DNA from 2 places in the Pantoea sp. X-Soil-TKNS-1280 genome. Region 2 is predicted to be linked to the other one. Evidence: predicted binding sites of a transcription regulator. Region 2 holds the regulator's gene; the other holds the start of a gene.

Region 1 (12,059 bases), 1.1 Mb from region 2:
CAGGCGCAAAGAAGTTCCTGCAAAGCATGAAAGGCGTGCAATCTGCCATCTGACTAAACTGAAAAAGTTTTAACACGCCCATACTTCTGGTTTGCCTGGCTTGATTTGCGTCGCGAAGCAGGTTTAATGGGCTTTTTGCCGGTTTTGGTCCGTCAATTTTCCACAAGGATGCCCTTCATGCCTCTGCCCCGAACGCTGCTTGCCTGTTGTTTAGCAATGAGTTTTTCTGCTTTCGCGACACCGGCGGGTGACCTGCCGCTCATGCCCTGGCCGCAACAGGTTGAACTGCCGCACAGCGGCGGAGCGTATCAGCTGACACCACAGCTCACGCTGCAAATCTCAGGCGATCATCTGGAGGGGGCGGAGGCACGCTGGCTGGCACGCATCGCACGGCAAACGGGCTGGCCGTTGTTACCGTCCGCTGCGTCAGACGAAAAGGCCACCATCCGCATCCAGATTGCGGATGCGGTTGATCCGATCCCCCAGCCGGACAGCGATGAAAGCTATCATCTGGTGGTCAACAGTGACGGCGTGCTGCTGGAGGCCAGGACTCGCTTTGGGGCGATGCGCGGCATGGAGACGTTGTTGCAACTGATTGAAAACAGCGAAAGTGGCACGGTGATCCCTTATGTCACCATTGACGATCAACCGCGCTTTGCGTGGCGCGGATTGCTGATCGATTCTGCCCGTCACTTTATGCCGGTGGAGACCCTCAAACGTCAGATTGATGGCATCGCGGCGGCACGCATGAATGTTTTCCACTGGCATCTGACCGACGATCAGGGTTGGCGCTTTGCCTCCAGCCATTATCCCCAGTTGCAGGAGAAAGCCAGCGATGGTCGCTACTACACGCAGCAGGATATGCGCGATGTGGTGCAATATGCCACGCAACGCGGCATCCGCGTGGTGCCGGAAATCGATCTGCCAGGCCATGCGTCGGCCATTGCGGTGGCGATGCCAGAGCTGATGAGCGCACCGGGACCCTATACGATGGAGCGCGGCTGGGGGGTGTTTAAGCCGCTGCTCGATCCGAGTAATGAAGAAGTCTTCAACTTTATTAATACGCTGGTGGGGGAAGTAGCGGCGATCTTCCCGGATCCTTACCTGCATATTGGCGGCGATGAAGTTGATCCCACGCAGTGGAATGATTCCCCAAAGATTCAGCAGTTTATGCGCGATCATGGCTTGAAAGACGCCCATGCTTTGCAGGCATGGTTTAATCAGCGGGTGGAAAAAATCCTCGAAGCCCACCAACGGCAGATGGTGGGCTGGGACGAAATCTATCATCCCTCCCTGCCGCATAGCATTCTGATCCAGTCATGGCAGGGGCAGGATGCGCTGGGCGAGGTGGTGAAAAATGGCTACCGCGGTATCCTCTCTACCGGCTTCTATCTTGACCAGCCGCAGCCTGCGGCTTATCACTACCGCAACGAACCTTTCCCCCAGGGGTTAAATGGGCAGGATCAGCTGCAACCGGGTGAACAGGCGCAGAGCTGGCAATTCACCCTGCCGCGTCTGAAGGGCAGTGCGGTGCAGGGCAGCTTCACCCTGATTGACGGCAAAGAGGGCTGGCGTGGGTTTATCGACTTCAACGGCAAAGCACGGCGTCTGGTCAGCCAGGTTGACTGGCTGTCCCCTGGGCAGGTGACGTTCCGCGTTGATAGCTGGATGGGAGAAGTGCAGCCGGTGGTGACGCTGACGGAAAACAACCTGACCGGTTATATGCTGGTGGGTAACGTGCGTTATCCCACGGAAGGTAGCCGCCTGGCGCAGGTACCGGCGGGCATCGCTCCGTCGCTGCCGACAACCCAGCAGCTCAGCGAAAATCTGCTGGGCGGCGAAGCGGCGTTATGGGCAGAAAACGTCAACAGCCAGATTATTGATACCAAACTGTGGCCACGTACTTTTGTCGTGGCCGAGCGGCTGTGGTCTGCCGCTGATGTGAACGACAGCGACAATATGTACCAGCGTCTGCGTGCTATCGATCGCTGGAGCACCGTGTCGGTGGGGTTACAACAATACCGGCAGGCGGAAGTGCAGATGATGCGTCTGGCCAACAGTACCGATATCACCCCGCTGCGAGTGCTGAGCGAAGTGCTGGAACCGGCGCAATATTACACGCGCCAGCATCTGAAATTCCAGGCGGGACACTACAACTATTTCGAACCACTGAACCGGCTGGCCGACGTGCTACCTGCGGAGAGTGAAGCGATACGTTTGCTGGATCAACAGGTCGATGCGTTGATTGCCAATCGTGAAAACCATCAGGCCGCCAACGCCATTCGCCAGCAGCTACAACGCTGGTTGAGCAATTGCGACCGGGTAATGCCGCTGACGCTGCATAACTATCAGTTACACGCGTTGCAACCGCAGGTGCAGCAGGTGGCTGAGCTGAGTCGTATGGGGCTGGATTTAGTGGCGACGTTGCAGCGTAATCAGGCGTATGGCGCAGGCGAAGTGGCGCAGATGCAGGCAAAACTGGATGCGGCTGCGCAGGTGCAGGATGAAACGGTATTGGCTATGGTGCGACCACTGGAGAAACTGCTGCATTCTTTGAAATAAAGACGGACATAACGGCGCGATTTATCGCGCCGTTATGGCGGATCAACGACGAATCGCGATCGCTTCGATCTCAATCTTCACGTCTTTCGGCAGACGAGCGACTTCTACGCAGGAGCGTGCCGGGAAGCTGGCGTTGTGCTCGGTGAAAAAGGCTTCATAGGTGGCGTTAACGGTGGCGAAATCGTTCAGATCTTTCACGAACACCGTGGTTTTTACGATATCGCCCACTTTCAGGCCAGCGGCTTCAACAATCGCCTTCACGTTCTCCAGCGACTGACGTGCCTGTGCTGACACATCTTCTGCCACGGCACCGGTTTGCGGATTCACTGGGATCTGACCAGAAGTGATGATCATGCTGCCGAGATCCACGCCCTGTACGTAAGGTCCAATCGCTGCCGGTGCTTTTTCGGTACTGATTTCGCGAGACATTGTTTCTCCTTAAGAAGTGCGCTACCGGCAGTCGCCAGCAGCGTGAAAATATCGACCCATTATAGGGACGCAGCCGACGATTACCAGTGACCGAGCACCACGTGGTGCGCGAACTCTTTCTCGCAATATTTGCACTTCAGATGCACTTCATTGTCGCGCTTTTTCACCGCAAAACTGGAGAACACCGGTTCACTGCGGCTGATGCAGTTGCCGTTCGGGCAGGTGAGCACGCGCTCGATACGATCCGGTAAAGTCGGGGCGATCTTCGCCACCACTTCATACTCGTCGATGCGGTTGACGGTGGCATGCGGCGCATACACTGCCAGCTGGTTGATCTGATCGTCAGTCAGGAAGGTGTTTTCGATCTTGATCAGATCCTTACGCCCCATTTCGCCGGAAGGCAGATTCAAACCGATGGTGATGCGTTGATCGGTTTCCGTCAGGCGAAACAGCGACAGTAACTTAAAGCCAACCTGCGCCGGGATATGGTCAATCACCGTGCCGCGTTTGATGGCTTCAACCTGCAATTTGTTATCGTGTGTCATGCTGTTTTCCTCCTTACAGGGCCAGGTCGCGATTCAGGACCAGCGCCAGCAGCGCCTGGCGGGCGAAGATGCCGTTACCCGCCTGCTGGAAATACCAGGCGTGTGGTGTGCTATCGACATCGGTGGTGATCTCATCAATGCGGGGCAGTGGATGCAGCACCTTCATATTGTCGCGTGCCCCTACCAGATCGCTGGCGCGCAGGATGAACTGGGCCTTAACGTTGGCGTATTCCGACGGGTCAAGACGCTCTTTCTGCACGCGCGTCATGTACAGGATATCCAGCTGCGGCAGCACTTCTTCGATACTGTCATGACGTGACCAGCTGATGTTCCGCTCATCCAGCATATCGGTGATGTAAGACGGCATCGCCAGCGCATCAGGGGCGATAAAGAAGAAGCGGTTGCCGTCGAATTTCGCCAGTGCCTGAGTCAGGGAATGCACGGTACGGCCATATTTCAGGTCACCGACCATCGCCACATTCAGGTTATCCAGGCGACTCTGGGTTTCGCGGATGGTGAACAGGTCGAGCAGGGTTTGGGTCGGATGCTGGTTGGCACCGTCACCGGCATTAAGAATCGGCACGCCGCCGGAAAACTCGGTCGCAAGGCGAGCGGCCCCTTCCTGTGGATGGCGCATCACGATGGCATCAACATAGGTGCCAATCACCGAGATGGTATCGGCGAGGGTTTCGCCCTTTTTACCGAGCGAGGTGTTGCTGCCATCAGCAAAACCCACCACCGAGGCACCGAGGCGATGGATGGCGGTTTCGAACGACAGGCGGGTGCGGGTCGAGGCTTCAAAGAAGCAGCTGGCAATCACGTTGTGCTTCAGCAGTTCTGGCTGTGGGTGCGCTTTCAATTGCGCAGCGGTATGCAGTACCAGCTCAAGCTCGTCGCGGCTGAGATCGTTGATAGAAATAATGTGCTTACGATATAGCGGGTTGGCCATAGCTCTCTCCTCTGCGCTGCCGGATGACGGACAAAAAAAAGCCCCTGCTTAAGGGGCTTTTTTTGCGATCGATTGATGACGGAAAGAAACAGGTGCGCCGCCAGCTTTCTGGCGTAATGGAGCGTCAAATTGTGCGCTGCGCTGTTGCATGCTTCCTCCCGGCAAATTGTGGCGCATTATACGCATTCACTGATTTGCATCAAGCAAAAATCGCGGTGAGGTAAACGTTTGCCCTGACGGCTGCTACGGCTGCCCCAGCGTGGCGACCATCACCGCTTTGATGGTGTGCATACGGTTCTCTGCCTGATCAAAGACGATGCTGTGCTCCGACTCAAACACGTCATTGCTGACTTCCATGCCGTCATGCAGACCGTACTGCTCGGCCATCTGGTGTCCGAGGGTGGTTTGATCGTCGTGGAAGGCGGGCAGGCAGTGCAGGAATTTGACCTGCGGATTGCCGGTCAGCGCCAGCATCGCGCTGTTGACCTGATACGGGCGCAGCAGGGCGATACGATCGGCCCATACTGATTTGTCTTCACCCATCGATACCCATACGTCAGTGTAGATGAAATCGGCACCCTGTACGCCGTCGGCGATATCTTCCGTCAGGGTAATTTTGCCACCGGTTTTCTGTGCCGCCACACGACATTGCTCCACCAGCTGTTCTTCTGGCCAGCAGCCTTTTGGTGCGACCAGACGCAGATCCAGCCCGACCAGCGCTGCCGCTTCCAGCATGCTGTTGCCCATATTGTTGCGTGCGTCACCGACGTACACCAGCGTCATTTCGCTCAGGGATTTCTGCGGCAGATGTTCCTGCATGGTGAGGAGATCGGCCAGCAGCTGTGTTGGGTGGAATTCGGTGGTCAGCCCGTTCCATACCGGCACGCCAGCGTATTCGGCAAGGGTTTCCACCAGCGCCTGGCCGTAGCCACGATACTGGATGCCGTCATACATGCGGCCCAGCACACGCGCGGTATCTTTCATCGACTCTTTATGGCCGATCTGGCTGCCGCTCGGGCCGAGGTAAGTGACGTTAGCACCCTGGTCGTAAGCGGCAACTTCGAAAGAGCAACGGGTACGGGTCGAGTCTTTTTCGAAGATGAGCGCGATGTTTTTACCTTTCAGGTACTGCGTTTCGCTGGCGTTTTTCTTTGCGTGTTTTAATTCACCGGCAAGGCTTAACAGGTAATCAATTTCTGCTGGGGTGAAATCCAGCAATCTCAGGAAATGACGTTGATTCAGCTGACTCATACAGCTCTCCGTGTGATCATCATAAATGAATTAAAATTCAATCTAACCGGATGAATATGCATTTTCAACCCCAGCGTTAAGAAACTTTGTGTTTTGAGTAGTGGCGCGCGAGGCAGTGTGGGAAAATAATTGCATTCATTGCCGAACATTTTGAGGACATCACCATGGCATACGAAGCATTGCTGGAAGAACAACGCGAAGAGACGCGGTTGATCATTGATGAATTACTGGAAGATGGCAGCGATCCGGATGCGCTCTACACCATCGAGCATCATCTCTCCTGCAACAATTTTGACTCGCTGGAAAAAGCGGCGGTTGATGCCTTCAAACTCGGCTACGAAGTCACCGAGCCGGAGGAACTGGAGCTGGAAGATGGCAGCACGGTGATGTGTGTCGATATTCTGAGCGAAGCGGCGCTGAAACCCGAGCTGATCGATGCGCAGGTTGAGCAACTGGTGAACCTGGCGGGTAAATACAACGTCGATTACGACGGCTGGGGCACCTATTTTGAAGACCCGGATGCTGAAGACGAGGATGACGACGGCGACTTTATCGACGATGAAGACGACAACGGTGTGCGTCACTAAGGATTAACGGGCGGCCCAGGCCGCCCGAACCCCATTCCCCGCAAGACAAAGACAACCGATGAATTACGCCCCGCTGTTAGAACCTATCCATCAGTTTTTGCATTGCCGCACGCCGCAGGCGTGGATTGATGAAGCACGCAAACCAGAAAATCTGACGTTGCTGCTCACCGATCATATGGTGTGCGAGTTAAAAGCGGCACAAACCGCCGTTTGGCTGATTCGCAAATATGTCGCGGATAAGCCCAGTGGTGACGCCATTCTGGCGTGGCTACAGCCTTATGAAGATTTCATCTTTGGTGAAAATCACGACAGCAACTTTATCAACGCCCATAAGAATCTGACCAAAAGCATCATCGTGCGCAATGAACTGCCGTGGGCAGATGATCTGGTGGAAAAGATGGTGTTGCTGATCAAAGAAGAGCTGCATCATTTTTATCAGGTATGGGAAATCATGCAGGCGCGCGATCTGCCGTATCGCAAAATCACCGCCAGCCGCTACGCGAAGGGATTGCTGCGCGAGGTCACCACGCATGAACCGGATACGCTGGTGGATAAGCTGATTTGTGGTGCTTACATCGAAGCGCGTTCCTGCGAACGTTTTGCCAGCCTGGCACCGTATCTGGATGAGCAACTGGAGAAATTCTACATCTCACTGCTGCGTTCAGAGGCGCGTCATTACCAGGATTATCTGGCGCTGGCGGCGCAGATATCGCCGAAGGATATTGCACCACGCGTGCGCGCCATTGGTGAGGCAGAAGGGCGGTTAATCAGCTCACCGGATACGGAGCTGCGTTTTCATAGCGGTGTACCGACCTTCTGACGTCGCGGCGCGTGTACCAAAACCCGCGCGATAAATCGCGCCGCTACGGTGTTGTGCCACGTGTCTGGCACTCTTTCCTGCCGTATGATTTGTAGCGGCGCAATTTATTGCGCGGTCAATCGTGGTGTTAAAGGGTACGCAGCATCCGTACTTCGCAATCCACATGCCCGGTACAGCCCAGCGCTTCTTCAATCAGCGTAAAACCGAGCGATTCATATAACTTAATGGCACGCGTCAGGCTGCCGGTGGTTTCCAGATAACAGCGACGAAACCCCTGCTGGCGTGCGTAATCCATCGCGCGCAGTGCCAGATCCCGCGCCAGGCCGAAACCGCGCACTTCCGGCATAAAGTACATCTTCTGCAATTCACAAATATCCGGCGCACTGCATGCCAGTGGTGCCACGCCGCCCCCACCCAGCACCTTGCCCTGATGCTCAACAATCCAGTAGGCGCTGTTCGCCTCGCTATACAATTCAAACAGACGATCCAGGTTGGGATCGGACACGGTATAGCCTTTGTCCGCGGTCAGACCGAACTCGGCAGACACCGCGCGAATTACCTGCGCAATCAGCGGATTATCGGCAGCAGTGATCGGGCGCACCTGAAGATCCAGTGGGGTGACGGTGGTCATTATCATCTCATCCGATATAAAAAAGCCGGGCAGTGCCCGGCTTCGGTTAAGCAGTTGGCCTGAAACGCTTACAATGCCGCAATCACGCCCTGCTGTTCAATCAGTTTTGCTTTCGATTGTTCCAGTTCCGCTGCGCGCTCGCGCTCTTTCGCCACCACCGCTTCCGGTGCACGGGCGACAAAGCCTTCGTTCGCCAGCTTGGTCTGGATCTTCTCGATCTCAACATCAAGCTTGGTCAGCTCTTTCGCCAGACGATCCAGCTCCGCGTCTTTGTTGACCAGATCCGCCATCGGGATCAGCAGCTCCGCGCCTTCAACGATCTTGGTCACCGATACCGGACCTTTCTCGCCCGCAGGCAGAATGGTCAGGCTTTCCAGGCGCGCCAGACGCGACAGGAAGTTGCGGTTCTCCTCCACGCGACGCAGCGCCGCAGGGGAGCAATCACGCAGCAGCACATCCAGCGGCTTGCTCAGTGCGATGTTCATTTCGGCACGGATATTACGTACCGCGACAATCGCCTGCTTCATCCACTCGATATCCGCTTTGGCTACGGCATCTTCTTTCGCCGCATCGTACTGCGGGAACGGCTGCAGCATGATGGTATCGTCGCTGATATTTTTCAGTACTTTGACACGCTGCCAGATGGTTTCGGTGATAAACGGAATAATCGGGTGCGCCAGGCGCAGCAACGCTTCCAGCACGGTGACCAGCGTGTTACGCGTGCCGCGCAGTTCCGCTTCGCTGCCGCTGTTCATCACTGGCTTGGTCAGCTCCAGATACCAGTCACAGAACTGGTTCCAGGTGAAGTCGTACAGCAGGTTCGCCGCGATATCGAAACGATAGCTGTCCAGCGCTTCACGATAGGCTTTCACCGTGCTGTTGAACTCGGTCAGGATCCAGTGATCCGCCAGCGACAGCTTCATTTCGCCGCCGTTCTGACCACAATCCTGCTCTTCGGTGTTCATCAGCACAAAGCGGCTGGCGTTCCACAGCTTGTTACAGAAGTTGCGGTAGCCTTCCAGGCGCTTCATATCCCAGTTGATGTCACGGCCGGTTGACGCCAGTGCCGCCAGGGTAAAGCGCAGGGCGTCGGTGCCTGATGGCACGATCCCGTCCGGGAACTGTTTCTCGGTGCGTTTACGGATTTTATCCGCCAGCTGCGGCTGCATCATGTTGCCGGTACGTTTTTCCAGCAGATCTTCCAGCGAAATGCCGTCAACCATATCCAGTGGATCGATGACGTTACCTTTCGACTTGGACATCTTCTGTCCCTCTTCGTCGCGGATCAGGCCGGTGATATACACGGTCTTGAACGGCACCTGCGGCTTGCCGTCTTCATCTTTCATGAAGTGCATGGTCAGCATGATCATGCGGGCAATCCAGAAGAAGATGATGTCGAAGCCACTCACCAGCACGCTGGTCGGGTGGAAGGTACGCAGCGCTTCGGTGTTCTCCGGCCAGCCGAGGGTAGAGAAGGTCCACAGGCCGGAAGAGAACCAGGTATCCAGCACGTCTTCGTCCTGGCGCAGCGCGACGTCGGCAGCCAGATTATTTTCCTGACGAACTTCCTCTTCAGTACGACCCACGTACACGTTGCCGTGGTTGTCGTACCATGCCGGGATGCGGTGACCCCACCACAGCTGACGGGAAATACACCAGTCCTGAATGTCACGCATCCAGGAGAAATACATGTTTTCGTACTGCTTCGGCACAAACTGAATGTCGCCGTTTTCCACCGCTTCCACCGCGACTTTCGCCAGCGGGGCAGTGCGCACGTACCACTGATCGGTCAGCATCGGCTCAATCACCACGCCACCACGGTCACCGTAAGGCACAGTCAGATCGTGCGGTTTGATCTCATCCAGCAGGCCGAGTGCGTCAACCGCAGCCACCATGGCTTTGCGCGCGGCAAAGCGTTCCATGTTCTGGAACTGCGCCGGGATTTCGTTGCTGTACACATCGGTTTCTTCACCGTTGGTGTCCAGCACTTCGGCGGTGACACGGATGTCGCCATCGAAAGTCAGGATGTTGATCATCGGCAGCGCGTGACGACGACCCACTTCGTAGTCATTAAAGTCGTGCGCCGGGGTGATCTTCACGCAACCGGTGCCTTTTTCCATATCGGCGTGATCATCACCGACGATCGGAATGCGACGGTTGACCAGCGGCAGGATCAGCTCTTTGCCGATGAGATCTTTGTAGCGTGGATCTTCCGGGTTCACCGCCACACCGGTGTCGCCCAGCAAGGTTTCCGGGCGGGTGGTGGCGACCACCAGATAATCTTTACCTTCCGCCGTTTTGGCACCATCGGCCAGCGGATAGCGGATATGCCACATGGAACCTTTGGTTTCACGGTTCTCTACTTCAAGGTCAGAAATGGCGGTACGCAGTTTCGGATCCCAGTTTACCAGGCGCTTGCCACGGTAAATCAGGTTCTCTTTGTACAGACGTACAAACACTTCTTTCACGGCATTGGAAAGCCCTTCATCCATGGTGAAGCGCTCGCGCTCCCAGTCAACTGAGTTGCCGAGGCGACGCATCTGACGGGAGATATTGCCGCCAGATTCCGCTTTCCACTGCCAGATTTTGTCGATAAAGGCTTCGCGTCCGTAATCCTGACGTGTTTTGCCCTCTTCAGCCGCGATTTTGCGCTCAACCACCATCTGGGTAGCGATACCCGCGTGGTCAGTACCGGCCTGCCACAGGGTGTTTTTACCCTGCATACGCTGGTAGCGAATCATGGTGTCCATGATGGTCTGCTGGAAGGCGTGACCCATATGCAAGCTGCCGGTGACGTTCGGCGGCGGGATCATGATGCAAAAGCTTTCCTGGCTGGTATCGCCATTGGGTTTAAAGTAGCCCTGCTGTTCCCAGTGCTCGTAAAGCGGCTGCTCGATATCTTGCGGGTTATATGTCTTTTCCATTTCTGCTATGTCGTTTGCGGCTGTGGTGGCGTCGCCGTATTCAATTGGAAACCAACGCTGCGATACGCTTTGTAGCGGTCACGCGCCAGTTGTTTCTGGGATTCTTCGTAAGGTACGAAGTCTATCACTTCATGGAAAGCAGTAGCAAAATCTGCAAACTGCGGCAGCAGGCTGATCAGCAAATCGCGTGGCGAGCTGCCACGACGTTGCGGCCACGCCAGTTCAACCGGTGCGCCATAACGCGGCCCTTCACCGGCAAGGTTATGCGGCACAAAGGCGTTGGCCGGGCGCTGCCATAATGCTTCATCCAGACGATTCGCCTGTTGTTCATCATTGCAGGCAATCAGGATGCGTTTGCCGTCACGCCAGCGTGCTTCAGCCAGATCGCACACCAGCGCTTCGATGGCGCTCAGGCCGTCGCTGGCAGTATCGGACTCCATCACATAAAAGGTGGCGTTTTTCATGGCGGGCTACATTCCATTAATGACATTGGGGCGCATTATGCGCCCCACAAGTAAGGTCAATCCAGCAATCAATCGTCGCCGTTGAGACCTGCACGATTCAGCAGGAACTGCGACAGCAGCGGCACCGGACGGCCGGTGGCACCTTTGGCTTTACCGGAACGCCAGGCGGTACCGGCGATATCCAGGTGCGCCCAGTTAAATTTGCGGGCAAAGCGTGCGAGGAAGCAGGCGGCAGTGATGGCACCACCGGGACGGCCACCAATGTTTGCCATATCGGCAAAGTTGGATTCCAGCTGTTCCTGATACTCATCCGCCATCGGTAAACGCCAGGCGCGGTCGCCAGACTGTTCTGAAGCCCCGATCAATTCGTGCGCCAGCGGATTATGGTTCGACATCAAACCACTGACATGATGGCCCAGCGCAATCACGCAGGCACCGGTCAGGGTAGCGACGTCAATCACCACTTCCGGCTCGAAGCGTTCAACGTAAGTCAGGGCATCACACAACACCAGACGACCTTCGGCATCGGTGTTCAGCACTTCTACTGTCTGGCCTGACATCGTGGTCAGCACATCACCCGGACGCATGGAACGGCCATCAGGCATGTTTTCACAGCCCGCCAGCACGCCCACCACGTTCAGCGGCAGATTCAGCTCCGCCACCATGCGCATCACGCCATAAACCGAGGCAGCGCCGCACATGTCGTACTTCATTTCGTCCATGGCTTCGGCGGGTTTGATCGAGATACCGCCGGAATCGAAGGTCAGACCTTTACCAACCAGCACAATCGGACGTTCGTCCGGATCGCTGCTTCCTTTGTATTCAATCACTGACATCAGCGATTCATTCTGCGAACCGGCACCGACGGCGAGATAGGCATTCATACCCAGCTCTTTC
Region 2 (12,059 bases):
CCGAATAAGGCCTTTATTACTGAGCAGTTCGTTAACTGGTCGCTGTCCGACTCCGTCACACGCGTCGTGCTGACCATTCCCGCACCCGCCGGGGTGAACAGTGACGAAGTAACAAACCTGCTTAAACAGGCGGCAGAGCGCTGTACGTATGTGCTGGACATGCCCGCACCGGATGTTTTCCTTGTCGATTTACAGCAGGGGATTCAGCTGTTTGAGCTGCGTGTTTACGCTGCCGAAATGGGGCATCGCATGCCGCTGCGTCATGAGCTGCATCAGTTGATTCTGCATGGTTTCGCCGCGCACGGCATTGAAATGCCCTTCCCGCCTTTCCAGGTGCGTATGGAAACGCCGGGCAAGAAGACGCCAGCCAGCAATGGCGCACCTGCAGCACGGAATTTTAAATCAGGTGGGTTATAAAAGTAGCGGCGCGATAAATCGCGCCGCTACAGGTTACTTCACAAACTCCTCGCCCTGGGCGATATCTTTTTTCAGCGTATCCAGCATGCCGATCAATGCCTGCTGCTCAAAAGCGCTGAGCGGCCCGAGCGGTCGCCGTTCAACGATACCGTTTTTGCCCAGCAGCAGCGGCTGTGAGAAGAATCGGGCGTATTCACCATCCCCTTCCACATAAGCACATTCCACAACATTGGCTTCGCCCTGCATGGCTCGCACCAGCGACAGACCAAAGCGCGCGGCCGCTTGCCCCATCGACAACGTCGCAGAACCGCCACCTGCCTTGGCTTCCACCACTTCGGTACCGGCGTTTTGAATCCGTTTGGTCAAATCCGCGACTTCCTGCTCGCTGAAGCTGACGCCTTTTACCTGCGATAGCAGCGGCAGAATAGTGACGCCCGAATGACCACCCACCACCGGCACGTCAATCTCGCCCGGCTGTTTGCCCTTTAACGCCGCAACAAAAGTATTGCCACGAATAATATCCAGGGTGGTGACGCCAAACAGGCGGTTCTTATCATATACCCCGGCTTTCTTCAGCACTTCCGCCGCAATCGCGACCGTGGTGTTAACCGGGTTAGTGATAACGCCAATCAGGGCTTTTGGTGCAGTGCTCGCCACCTGTTCAATCAGGTTGCGGACAATGCCTGCGTTAACGTTAAAGAGGTCGGCGCGATCCATGCCGGGTTTACGTGCCACTCCGGCGGAGATCAGCACCACATCGGCTCCCTTCAGTGCGGGCGTGGCATCTTCACCACTGAAACCCTCAACTTTCACTGCGGTGGGAATATGGCTGAGATCCACAGCCACACCCGGTGTTACCGGGGCGATGTCATAGAGCGAGAGAGCTGAACCTGCGGGTAATTGGGTCTTGAGCAGCAGTGCAAGCGCCTGGCCAATACCACCAGCGGCACCGAGAACGGCAACTTTCATCCTGGACTCCTTATTAAGGTGGGGCAGAGATATGCCGGGTTTCCATCAGGTTACGAGTGTAATCAACTTCTCAGGCGATAGCGACAAGGCCCGTCGCGCTATAAACACTGACGCCGCAATTCGGCTCCCGAGACATCCACACTTCAGAAGTCGCCTGAATGATCATAGGTCGCAGCCAGAAGACAGGGGTCGGCAATGATCAGTCATTTTGTTGTTACCACTTCAATAATATAACAACATTGCAACCTTCGCTTTTGCGTGCCACCCCGCGATTTTGGCGCAGCGGGAAATCTCTGTTATGATCGCCGCCCCGCAGGTTTTCCCGGCGAAATTCCCACCTGGTTTATTGCATAAAAATTCATTTAAATGCATAATAATTTATCTGCCATGGGCCTGTTGCCCGATGCATCCCTCTTTTTATTGGTAACCTATGCGAAACCCATCTAAACAGGACGACCTGATCAAGGCGTTCAAGGCCCTATTGAAAGAAGAGAAATTCAGCTCTCAGGGCGAAATTGTGCAGGCGCTGCAGGAAGACGGCTTCGAGAATATCAACCAGTCAAAAGTTTCTCGTATGCTGACTAAGTTCGGTGCAGTGCGTACCCGCAACGCGAAAATGGAGATGGTGTATTGTCTGCCAGCCGAATTGGGTGTCCCTACCACCACCAGCCCGCTGAAAAATCTGGTGCTGGATATCGACTATAACGATGCGCTGGTAGTGATTCATACCAGTCCTGGCGCCGCACAGCTGATTGCCCGCCTGCTGGATTCTCTCGGCAAGGCGGAAGGCATCCTCGGCACCATCGCCGGTGATGACACCATCTTTATTACCCCCGCGCGTAGCTTTACCGTGAAGCAACTGCACGACGCTATCCTGGTTTTATTCGAACAAGAGCTATAAAACCCTGCCTGCTACCGGCAGATTACCTGCCGGTAACAATCCTGCTATCTTCCCCTCCAGCCGTCGCGCTTTTGCCAAAACACTCAGGAAACAATGCATTAAGCATATTCCCGTCAGTTCTCACCCCTCTGGATGATTGGTAGGACCTTTTAGCCTGCTTAACCTTTCGCGCTATTTTACACTGCTTTACATACCAGGATTAGCCGTATTGCCCACTTACTGCGTACCAGCCAGCTGGATCAACCGGTATATTTCGCACAGAAAGATAAAATGACATAGACCTTTGTTTTTACATGTAATTAACAGCCATTGGACAGAAACCAGGCGGTTTTTATAACACTCAGTTATTAAAAGTTGTCATAAGGATAAAGAATAACAACCAAACATTATTAGCTGAATATTAATTTCATGGGTGATTAGATCTATACTTGTTTCGTGATGCAAATCACAGTGAATAAAAAGAGAAAAAACAGAAGACGAGGAAATAATCATGAAAGTTAAAACTACTATCGCAACCCTGAGCGTTCTATCTGCCCTGTCATTTGGTGCTTTCGCCGCAGATTCTATCAATGCCGATCAGGCCATGAATCTGCAACCGGCCGGCACCATCAGTGTCAGCGGCACTGCCGGTTCGCCGATGGATATCCATCAGCAGCTGAGTGAAAAAGCAGACCAGCAAGGTGCTAAAGCTTATCGCGTGATTGAAGCGCGTAATGACAACACCTATCACGCTACCGCTGAACTTTATAAATAAGTTTGCTGAAACAAGACAAGTATGAACGGCAACCCATTTGAGACGCAGTTGCGCTCAGGTTGCCAGACAAAATTCAGGAGAGTGAATCATGAAAACTAAATTATCTATCGCAGTTCTGAGCCTGGCCTCCATTCTTTCTTTCGGTGCCAGCGCTGCCAACCTGATCACTAACGAACAGGCAGACAGCATGAATCTGCAACCGCTGAACCAAACCATCAGCGTAAGTGGTCGTGATGGCGACCAGATGAATATCCGTCAGGAGCTGTCAGCTAAAGCGGATGCTCAGGGTGCCAGCCACTACCGCATTATTGAAAACAATCAGAATGACACCTACCACGTCACTGCTGAACTGTACAAATAATTGCTAACTGACTATCCGGCGCCTGCGGGCGCCAGGATAGAGATCGACGACCCGCTCCCCACTTATCACCGCAGGTTGTTGATTGCTAAAGGAGAATACAATGAAAATCAAAACAACCATCGCAACTGCCAGCCTGCTCTCTGTCCTCGCTTTTGGTGCGTCTGCCGCACAGCTGGTCACAGCAGAACAGGCTCAGACTATGCAGCCTGCGGGGACAGTGACTATCAGTGGTACTGCCGGTGCGCCTATGGATTATCGTGCTCAGCTTTCGCAGAAAGCCGATGAACAGGGTGCCAGCGCTTATAAAGTGATTGAAGCCCGCACTGGCGACAATTATCACATTACTGCTGAACTGTATAAGTAATTCCTCGTCAACTGCTTGACGAACCCTTTGGCCCCGCTCGCCGGGGCCCTTTTTGTGGTTACTTCACATTAAAGCGGAGCTGCCCTTCCAGCTCCTCTTCTGCTTCATCAAACAACAGAATCAACGCGCCATAGCGGCGCTTCTGTCCCTTTCCTAAGTGAATAAATTCAATCTCCAGCGGCAACGGCAGTTGATCGCCGGTCACCACTTCCCAGAGATCGTCCAGATCAATAATCGCCAAATCCGCCAGCGCAAAACGGTCGCTGAACTGCCGGAAAAAGTGCGCCTGATCGACGATTTCATCGAAATCAAAACGTTCGATTCTCATCATGACGATCCTCTCTGTGCCACTACTGATTAAAGCGTTGAAATGAATGCGTCACGGCAAAAGAAGGGGGCATCCCTGCTTCTCCCGCCAGTTTGCATTCTGTCAGGAAAGTATAGATGGCATTATCCGGGGGTTTTGTGACAACGGGCCGCGCGATAAACGCGGCGGCTCGTTTTAGATTTGAATCAATGTGTTGCGGTACTTACTCAGCATAGCGGCTAACCGTTTCACTGGCTCGGTCACGCTGCCTGGTGCCGCATATTGCTGGAGTTTTTCCTGGTAGATATCCAGCTCCTGCAATAACCGCTCAAAATAGACGCGCCGTTTATCATCACTGCGCGTCGAAATAACCTGGTCTGCAGTGGCTCGCAGCTGACGGTGGTAAGCCGACAAATCAGCATTGATGGGGACTTCCGCATTGCGTAAGCGCTGATGACCGATAATCAGCGTCAGGGCGATACGGTATTTATTAATATCACCCGGGAACAGGTTGAGCAGCAGGAACAATTGCTGATACAGCGCGGGAAGATGGTTTTCCCGGCGACGTGCCTGGTTAGTGGTCATGGCCGACACGGCCGCATACATAAAGCGGTTGAGCAGCTTACGTCCGGTACGTTCTTTCGATTTGTCGCGAATCAGCAGAATCACCATCATCGCCACAAAACAGCCAATGACCTGACCAAGTGCGTTATCGAGAAACACGTTGAACTCAAACTTCATCGGGTTATCGAGCACCAGCACGTTAATCGTACCGATCAGCGCCCCGAGCGTGCCGATTTGACGGCGCTGCACGAAGATGCCGCCAATAAAGCCCAGCAAACCAATGGCAATACACAGCAGCAACATGCTTTGCTGAGTGGCAGGCATAATGTAGATAAAGTACAGCGCACCCAGTGGTACCGCGACAGTCATACCGTACAAAAAGTCTTTCGCCATCATCAGCGGGTTTGGCATACGCATCGCCAGTGCGGTGATCACCGCCAGCATCACCATACAACCGCTACCGGAAGTCCAGCCGGTATAGAGCCAGAACAGCGAGCCAAGCGCGGTAGCGACAAAAGTGCGCACGCCGTTAATCATCGCATGATGGGTTTCGGCAGAGCGGGCCTGAATCACCACTTCACGTTCAAGGATGCCCTCTTCCAGCGTGGTGATACGGCTGTTACTTTTCACACCATTAATCAGCAGCAGGTATTCAGTCGCAGCCCCAACCCAGCTGGCCAGCGTCAGCGGCGAGGTTTTACTGCTGACACCAATCACCCGACGCATAATCTTCATACGCTTGTGGACATCATCAACGCTGCTGACTTCTTTCTCGATCAACAGGCGATATTGCGGCGGAATATAATCCGCACGTGAATTCTGGATCAGGAAGGTTTCGGCCGCCTGGGTAATCAGCGTTAACGACAGCGTATTCAGCATCTGCAAACGACGGTTGCTGTTCTGCCAGCGCGATGATTCCATCATCAGTTGGCTGCGCATGCTGTTCAATGCGGTGGTACGGCGTACCAGCGCGCTCCAGGCTCTATCGACTTCGTCTTTATCACCGTGCGCAACGCACAGCTGCAGCAATTTGTACTGTGCCACCAGCAACGCATCCACTTCCTGGTCGATGACTTTTTTAATCGACCGCGGTGAGAAAATCATGTCCGCCAGAATGGCGCAGAGAATACCCAGTACGATTTCGCTGCAACGTTCCACCGCGAACTGCGGTGCCAGCGTCAACCCCCCGCTGGCATCGGCGGTGACGACAATAATCAGCGCAGTGTAACCAGCCAGACCGAGGGCATAGGAATTTTCGACTTTGATCAGTGAAGAGAGCCAGACGCAAAGCCCGGCCCACAGGCAGCACAACAGCAGCATCACTACGGGCGCACGCACTGTCGCGATCATAATGGTCAGAGCCGCAATACAACCGATGAAGGTGCCGATAATACGCAGAATGCCGCGGTAACGCAGCGCGCCGGAGTAGGGATCCCCCCCGGCGGCAAAGGCGGTGCCACCCGCCACAATCCCGGCAGTCATCACTGCCCAGCGCGGCGTTTCCAGATTGAAGTGAAAGCCAATCATCAGCGCGGCGACCAGCGCAAACGTCAGCTTCACCGGGAAACGCAGGAACTCAATCATATCGCCCTCTTAACCAAACTCACGCAGGCGATTGAAAAACTGGGTCATTGGTGAGACTTTCGTCTGGCGATCTTTATCACCGGTGATCACCACGGTCGCAGTGGTACCCGCCGGGAAGCGATTACCTGGCTGATCATCAAGATGAATACGTACCGGTACACGCTGTGCCAGACGCACCCATTCCAGATTGGAATCGACCGTAGCCATACCTTTGCTATCGACGCTGCTGCTGCTGTTGGTGACACCCGCCGCAATGCTATCGACGGTGCCGCGCAGCACGGTGTTGCTACCCAGCGGCGTGATTTCGGCACGAAAGCCCGGACGTACGCCATCCAGCTTGGTCTCTTCCATATAAGCCATCACATAGAATGAATGCTGTTGTACCAGCGCGACGGCAACGGAGCCACGCGTGATGAACTCGCCTTCATACACATTGAGGTTGGTGACCCAGCCGTCAGACGGTGCTTTGATGGTGGTGCGATCAAGATCGATCACCGCCAGATCGCGTGTCGCGATGGCTTTCGCCAGTTGATGCTCGGTGGTGGTCAGGTCGTTGTTCGCCTGATCGATAGCCTCACGCGACATCGCACTGGTGCCGAGCTGATTACGGCGTGCAGCTTCGCGACGTTTTTCGTTAGCCACCGCCTGGTAATATTCAACGTCGGCCTGGGCCTGATCCAGCGCCATCTGGTAACGCGGACGATCAACCACGAACAGCGTGTCGCCCTTCTTCACCAGTTGGTTATCATGGACCGGCACATCGGTGATCAAACCGGTGACATCCGGAGAGATCGCCACGACATCGGCGGAGAATTTTGCATCACGCGTCCACGGGGATTCGGTGTAGAACACCCAGGCGCGGAAGATGATCACGATAGCGATGACAACCAGCAGGAGAGTAATCGCGTAGCGCGCGATTTTTCTTATTAGCGCTTTCACTTAAAACCTCAGACGAATAGACGGGATACAAGGTAAAACACACAGCAGTACAACGCTGTGTTAAAAAGTGCCGGATGCCAGACCAGATCATACAATCCACTTGGCGTCAGCACGCGTTTCACCAGCCAGAACAGCGCCAGCGAAACAATCAGTTCAATGAAGATGGGCGGGAAAGACAACCCAAATACGACAAATACCGGAAGCACACTCATTACGGTTCCTTAGTTCGACCTTGCCGGATTGCACCGATACCTGCCCGTACGCCACAAAACACGACGGGTTGATGATAGTGGGATGACGGGTAGACTGATGGCAACATTCAGGCCGTTTGAGCTAATCATAGCGTATCATCTGACAAACACGGACAGATTTGCTGCCATGTTCAGGTGCGGTGAAAAGACCCAGCGTGCGTATAGTAACGCGCTTGACTATACGTTTTCTACATATTGTGAGCTAAATCACTTTTTAGCCAGAGTAAACAATGGAACGACTTAAAGGCATGTCCATCTTCGCCAAAGTGGTTGAATTAGGTTCCTTTACCGCCGCGGCACGTCAGCTTCATCTTAGCGTTTCGTCTATCAGCCAGATAGTCGCGAAACTGGAAGATGAGCTACAGGTCAAACTACTGAATCGCAGCACCCGCAGCATTGGGCTGACCGAAGCGGGCAGAATCTATTATCAGGGCTGCCGCCGCATGCTGGCAGAGGCGATGCAGGTGCACGAGCAGCTGTATGCCTTCAACAACACGCCGATTGGTATTTTACGCATCGGCAGCTCCTCTACAATGGCGCAAAATGTCCTCGCCGATATGACCGGCGACATGCTACGCGAATATCCGGGGTTGAGCGTCAATTTAGTCACCGGCATCCCGGCACCGGATCTCATCGCCAATGGACTGGACCTGGTGATACGCGTGGGTGAGTTGCAGGACTCCAGCCTGTTCTCGCGTCGGCTGGGGGCCATGCCGATGGTGGTGTGCGCGGCGAAAAGTTATCTGGCACAGCAGGGAGTGCCGGAAAAACCGAGCGAAATCGATAATCTTTCGTGGCTGGAATACAGCGTACGACCAGATAACACCTTTGAACTGATTGCACCGGAAGGATTGGTCACACGTCTGACGCCGCAGGGGCGCTTCGTCACCAATGATTCGCTGACGCTGATTCGCTGGCTGAAAGCCGGATGTGGCATCGCTTATGTGCCACTGATGTGGGTAATTAACGAGATTAACACCGGCGAGATCGATATTGTGTTTCCGCAGTATCAGTCGGCACCGCGACCGGTGTACGCGTTATATACCGAAAAGGATAAGCTGCCGCTGAAAGTGCAGGTGTGTATTGATTATCTGACCGAGTATTTCAAACGGGTGGCGCGCCAGTATCAGCAGCACCGTAAAAGTTAAGCATTATTCCGTAGCGGCGCGATTTATCGTGCTCTTTTCAGGCACTGGCATGTTCTGCCAAACCCGCGCGATAAATCGCGCCGCTACAAATCGGTACTAAATCAGGCGGTTCCGCCGACAGTAAGCTTGTCCAGCTTCAGCGTCGGCTGACCCACACCAACCGGTACGCTCTGTCCTTCTTTACCGCAGACGCCAACGCCCTTATCCAGCGCCAGATCGTTACCCACCATCGAAATTTGCTGCATGGCTTCGATACCGGAGCCAATCAGCGTGGCACCTTTCACCGGTTTGGTCACTTTACCGTTCTCAATCAGATAGGCTTCCGAGGTTGAGAACACAAACTTACCGGAGGTGATATCCACCTGGCCGCCGCCAAAGTTCGGGGCGTACAGACCATATTCCACGCTTTCAATGATATCCTGCGGCGTGGATTTGCCCGCCAGCATATAGGTGTTGGTCATACGCGGCATTGGCAGGTGAGCATAGGATTCACGACGGCCATTCCCGGTAGGATTGACGCCCATCAGACGCGCATTGAGTTTGTCCTGCATGTAGCCTTTCAGCACCCCGTTTTCGATCAATACGTTGTACTGACCCGGTACACCTTCATCGTCCACCGCCAGCGAACCACGCAGACCTTCGATGGTGCCATCATCCACTACGGTACACAGCTCAGACGCCACCAATTGCCCCATTTTGCCGCTGAACACCGAGGTCGCGCGACGGTTAAAGTCGCCTTCCAGACCGTGACCGACCGCTTCATGCAGCAACACGCCAGGCCAGCCAGCACCCAGCACCACGGGCAGTGTCCCCGCCGGTGCCGCAACGGCTGACAGATTAACCAGTGCCATACGGACCGCTTCACGCGCCCAGGCATCCGCGCGCACATCACCGCTTTCATCGGCCAGGAAGAATTCATAACCGGTACGGGCACCGCCGCCGCTGGAGCCGCGCTCACGCTTGCCCTGGTCTTCCACCTGTACGCTGATAGACAGACGCACCAGCGGACGTACATCGGCAGCCAGTGTGCCATCGGTGGCCGCCACCAGCACCTGCTCGTAAACCCCGGTCAGACTGGCGTTCACTTCCTGCACGCGTGGGTCAGCGGCGCGCGCCACCTTATCAACACGATGCAGCAAAGCGATTTTGTCTTCACGCGTCAGGCTATCCAGTGGGTTCACCGCGGCGTACAGTGAACGGTTGATCACCGCCGATAAGGTATGGGCTTTGCCATTACCCTGCTCACGCACGATGCTGCGCGCGGCTTCAGCCGACTGACGCAACGCGTTCAGGGTGATTTGGTCTGCATAGGCAAAACCGGTTTTCTCACCGCTTACCGCGCGAACGCCAACGCCCTGGTCGATATGGTAAGAGCCATCTTTGATGATTTTGTCTTCCAGCACCCAGGATTCATGGAAGCTGGACTGAAAATAGAGATCGGCATAATCCAGACGACGTTCTGAAAGCTGCCCTAACAGGGAAAAAAGGTCCTGCTGATTAATGCTGTTCGCAGTTAGCAACTGCTCACTTACCAGATTCAGAGTCATCGTTTCTCACTCAGTATTTGCTCGGATACTTCATAGCCTGCGGTAATTCCCCGACGGCGTCAAATTCACTTCTTGTCGTTTTCACGCGGTTTGCGCAGCACTTCATTGATTTCCGGCTTATCCAGTGGTCCGCTGATGTGATAACGCAGCAGCGAGATTTTGTTCCACACCGGCCCCAGCACCTTACTGGCGGCGAAAACCGCGGCACCGACCACCGGGTTGATCACAAAAGCGGTCGCCACGCCTACCGAAGCCGAAATTTCCGGTGCCACTACGGCTTCCATATCGATCTCACGTTTCACAAGGTCAACTTTACCCTGCATGGCGATATCCGCTTCAAGACCATCAACTAACAGGTTATCGGTATGCATCACGCCGTTTTCAATCCACGCCGTGCCATTAATTGAATCGAAAAAGAAGCCCTGGCCGAAGGTATCACTGAAATCGAAACGCAGCTTGCGCAGCAGGGCGTCAAAGCTCATCAGCCGCAGCAGCTGACCGGCACGACCGGTACTGACATCCGCAATCTGGCCTTTGCCGAAATGTGATTTCAGCGTACCGCTTAAGGTTGGCTCAGAGGGCTGCCAGGGTGCGGAGCGCCAGTGTAAATCATATTCGATTTTAAACGGTGAATCGCGCAGCGGCGTGTTCACGCCAAACCAGTTAGTGGCGTCGTTGATGTTGTTACCGCTCAGCGTTCCTTTCAGCGAGGTACGTTGCTCACCGGGTTTATTGACCCATTCCCCGTTGACGCTCAGCTTTGAGTTACCGGTATCCACCGAACCGTTAGTGAGTGCTAACGTATCGCCATGGGGTTGCAGCAACGCCTGCATATGGCCAAACTTCTGCCCGCGTAGCCAGCACTCCTGGCAGCTCAGTTGCAGAGCTGGCCAGTTGGTGAAATTGATGTTGGTATCGCTACCGAACGGTGATGCTGTGCCATCCTTGCTCTCCGCCCATTCCGGGTTGTAGTAAAGATAGCTGAGAGCGATCTGCCAGGGCGCATTCTGTGCGATTTTCAGACTGCCACGCGCTTCACGGCTGTCGAGCTGCACATCGGTATTCCCGGTCGGCCCCTGGGTCACGGTAGCACTGAGATCATGCCATTGCTGGCCTGCCAGCCGCAGCGCCGGGGTATGCAACGTAACATCCCCCGGCAGCAGCGCGCCGCCAATACTGGTTTCACCCTGCGCATTGCGCGAGCTGCCCGATCCAGCCAGCAGCCCCATCCAGGCCTCACCGTCCATCTCAGGTAAATTCAGCACCATGCCGCGATTTTCAGGCAATTTCGGCGTCGTTTTAGCATCGTTCAGCCAGATACCGCGATCGACCCGCAGCTGTGGCTCCAGCAGCCAGCGGCTGTTAAAACGATGATGCCCCAGCACACTACCGCTGAGATCAAATCCGCGCAGGTCACCGCTGGCAGCAATGGTAATCGGCAGCGCGGAACCTGCGCTCTTATCCAGCGGAGCCGGTAAGCGACTGCTTACTTCTTTGCCATCGCCTTGCAAATCTATTTTGTAGCTTGCGCCACCTTTATTCGGCAGGGTGATATCGACATTGCCCTGCCAGGGCAGATTGCCACTCAGCTGGCTGGTGAGGGTCGAAGGCAGCACCTTTAACTTCGCCAGCTGCCAGTCACCCAGCAATTTCACATTGACGCCAAAGTTATCCGGGTTCTCCTGGGTGCTGAAGCTGACGCCAACCGGCTGTCCGAACCAATTCGCCTGCATCTCCTCACTTTGCAGATTGCCGTTGTTATAACGGAAACGCCCGGTGAGGTTGTTCAGTGTGGTGTTCAGCGGCTTGATATGCAGGCTGTTATTGTTCATCACCACGTTGCCGCTGGCATGAACCAGTTCACCATTCAGCGGAATATCGAGATTGAGCTGACCACGAACATTGCCTTTGATCTGTAGCTGTTGCAGCGCCGCCCCCAGCGATGGCTTGAGT

What was found. The regulator ArgR, encoded in region 2, controls arginine synthesis, uptake and breakdown. The targets are predictions, from matches to a motif close to ANTGAATAAAAATACANT.
Region 1: argF (ornithine carbamoyltransferase) is a predicted target of ArgR. The motif match lies at 5,761-5,778, and genes of this name have one in related genera.

The regions. Positions count from the first base shown of each region.
Region 1 is NZ_AP035962.1:650,921-662,979, forward strand. Features, by position in the region: gene AC6I8X_RS02945 (beta-N-acetylhexosaminidase) at 178-2,562, shown strand; gene ridA (2-iminobutanoate/2-iminopropanoate deaminase) at 2,605-2,991, opposite strand; gene pyrI (aspartate carbamoyltransferase regulatory subunit) at 3,072-3,536, opposite strand; gene pyrB (aspartate carbamoyltransferase) at 3,550-4,485, opposite strand; gene argF (ornithine carbamoyltransferase) at 4,729-5,736, opposite strand; gene rraB (ribonuclease E inhibitor RraB) at 5,901-6,323, shown strand; gene miaE (tRNA isopentenyl-2-thiomethyl-A-37 hydroxylase MiaE) at 6,382-7,143, shown strand; gene AC6I8X_RS02980 (GNAT family N-acetyltransferase) at 7,271-7,774, opposite strand; gene AC6I8X_RS02985 (valine--tRNA ligase) at 7,843-10,698, opposite strand; gene AC6I8X_RS02990 (DNA polymerase III subunit chi) at 10,704-11,162, opposite strand; gene pepA (leucyl aminopeptidase) at 11,231-12,059, opposite strand, start outside.
Region 2 is NZ_AP035962.1:3,877,892-3,889,950, forward strand. Features, by position in the region: gene mscM (miniconductance mechanosensitive channel MscM) at 1-417, shown strand, start outside; gene mdh (malate dehydrogenase) at 451-1,386, opposite strand; gene argR (transcriptional regulator ArgR) at 1,817-2,287, shown strand; gene yhcN (peroxide/acid stress response protein YhcN) at 2,778-3,041, shown strand; gene AC6I8X_RS18020 (YdgH/BhsA/McbA-like domain containing protein) at 3,130-3,402, shown strand; gene yhcN (peroxide/acid stress response protein YhcN) at 3,503-3,766, shown strand; gene AC6I8X_RS18030 (barstar family protein) at 3,825-4,094, opposite strand; gene aaeB (p-hydroxybenzoic acid efflux pump subunit AaeB) at 4,269-6,221, opposite strand; gene aaeA (p-hydroxybenzoic acid efflux pump subunit AaeA) at 6,231-7,160, opposite strand; gene aaeX (p-hydroxybenzoic acid efflux pump operon protein AaeX) at 7,169-7,372, opposite strand; gene aaeR (HTH-type transcriptional activator AaeR) at 7,642-8,559, shown strand; gene tldD (metalloprotease TldD) at 8,661-10,106, opposite strand; gene yhdP (AsmA2 domain-containing protein YhdP) at 10,172-12,059, opposite strand, start outside.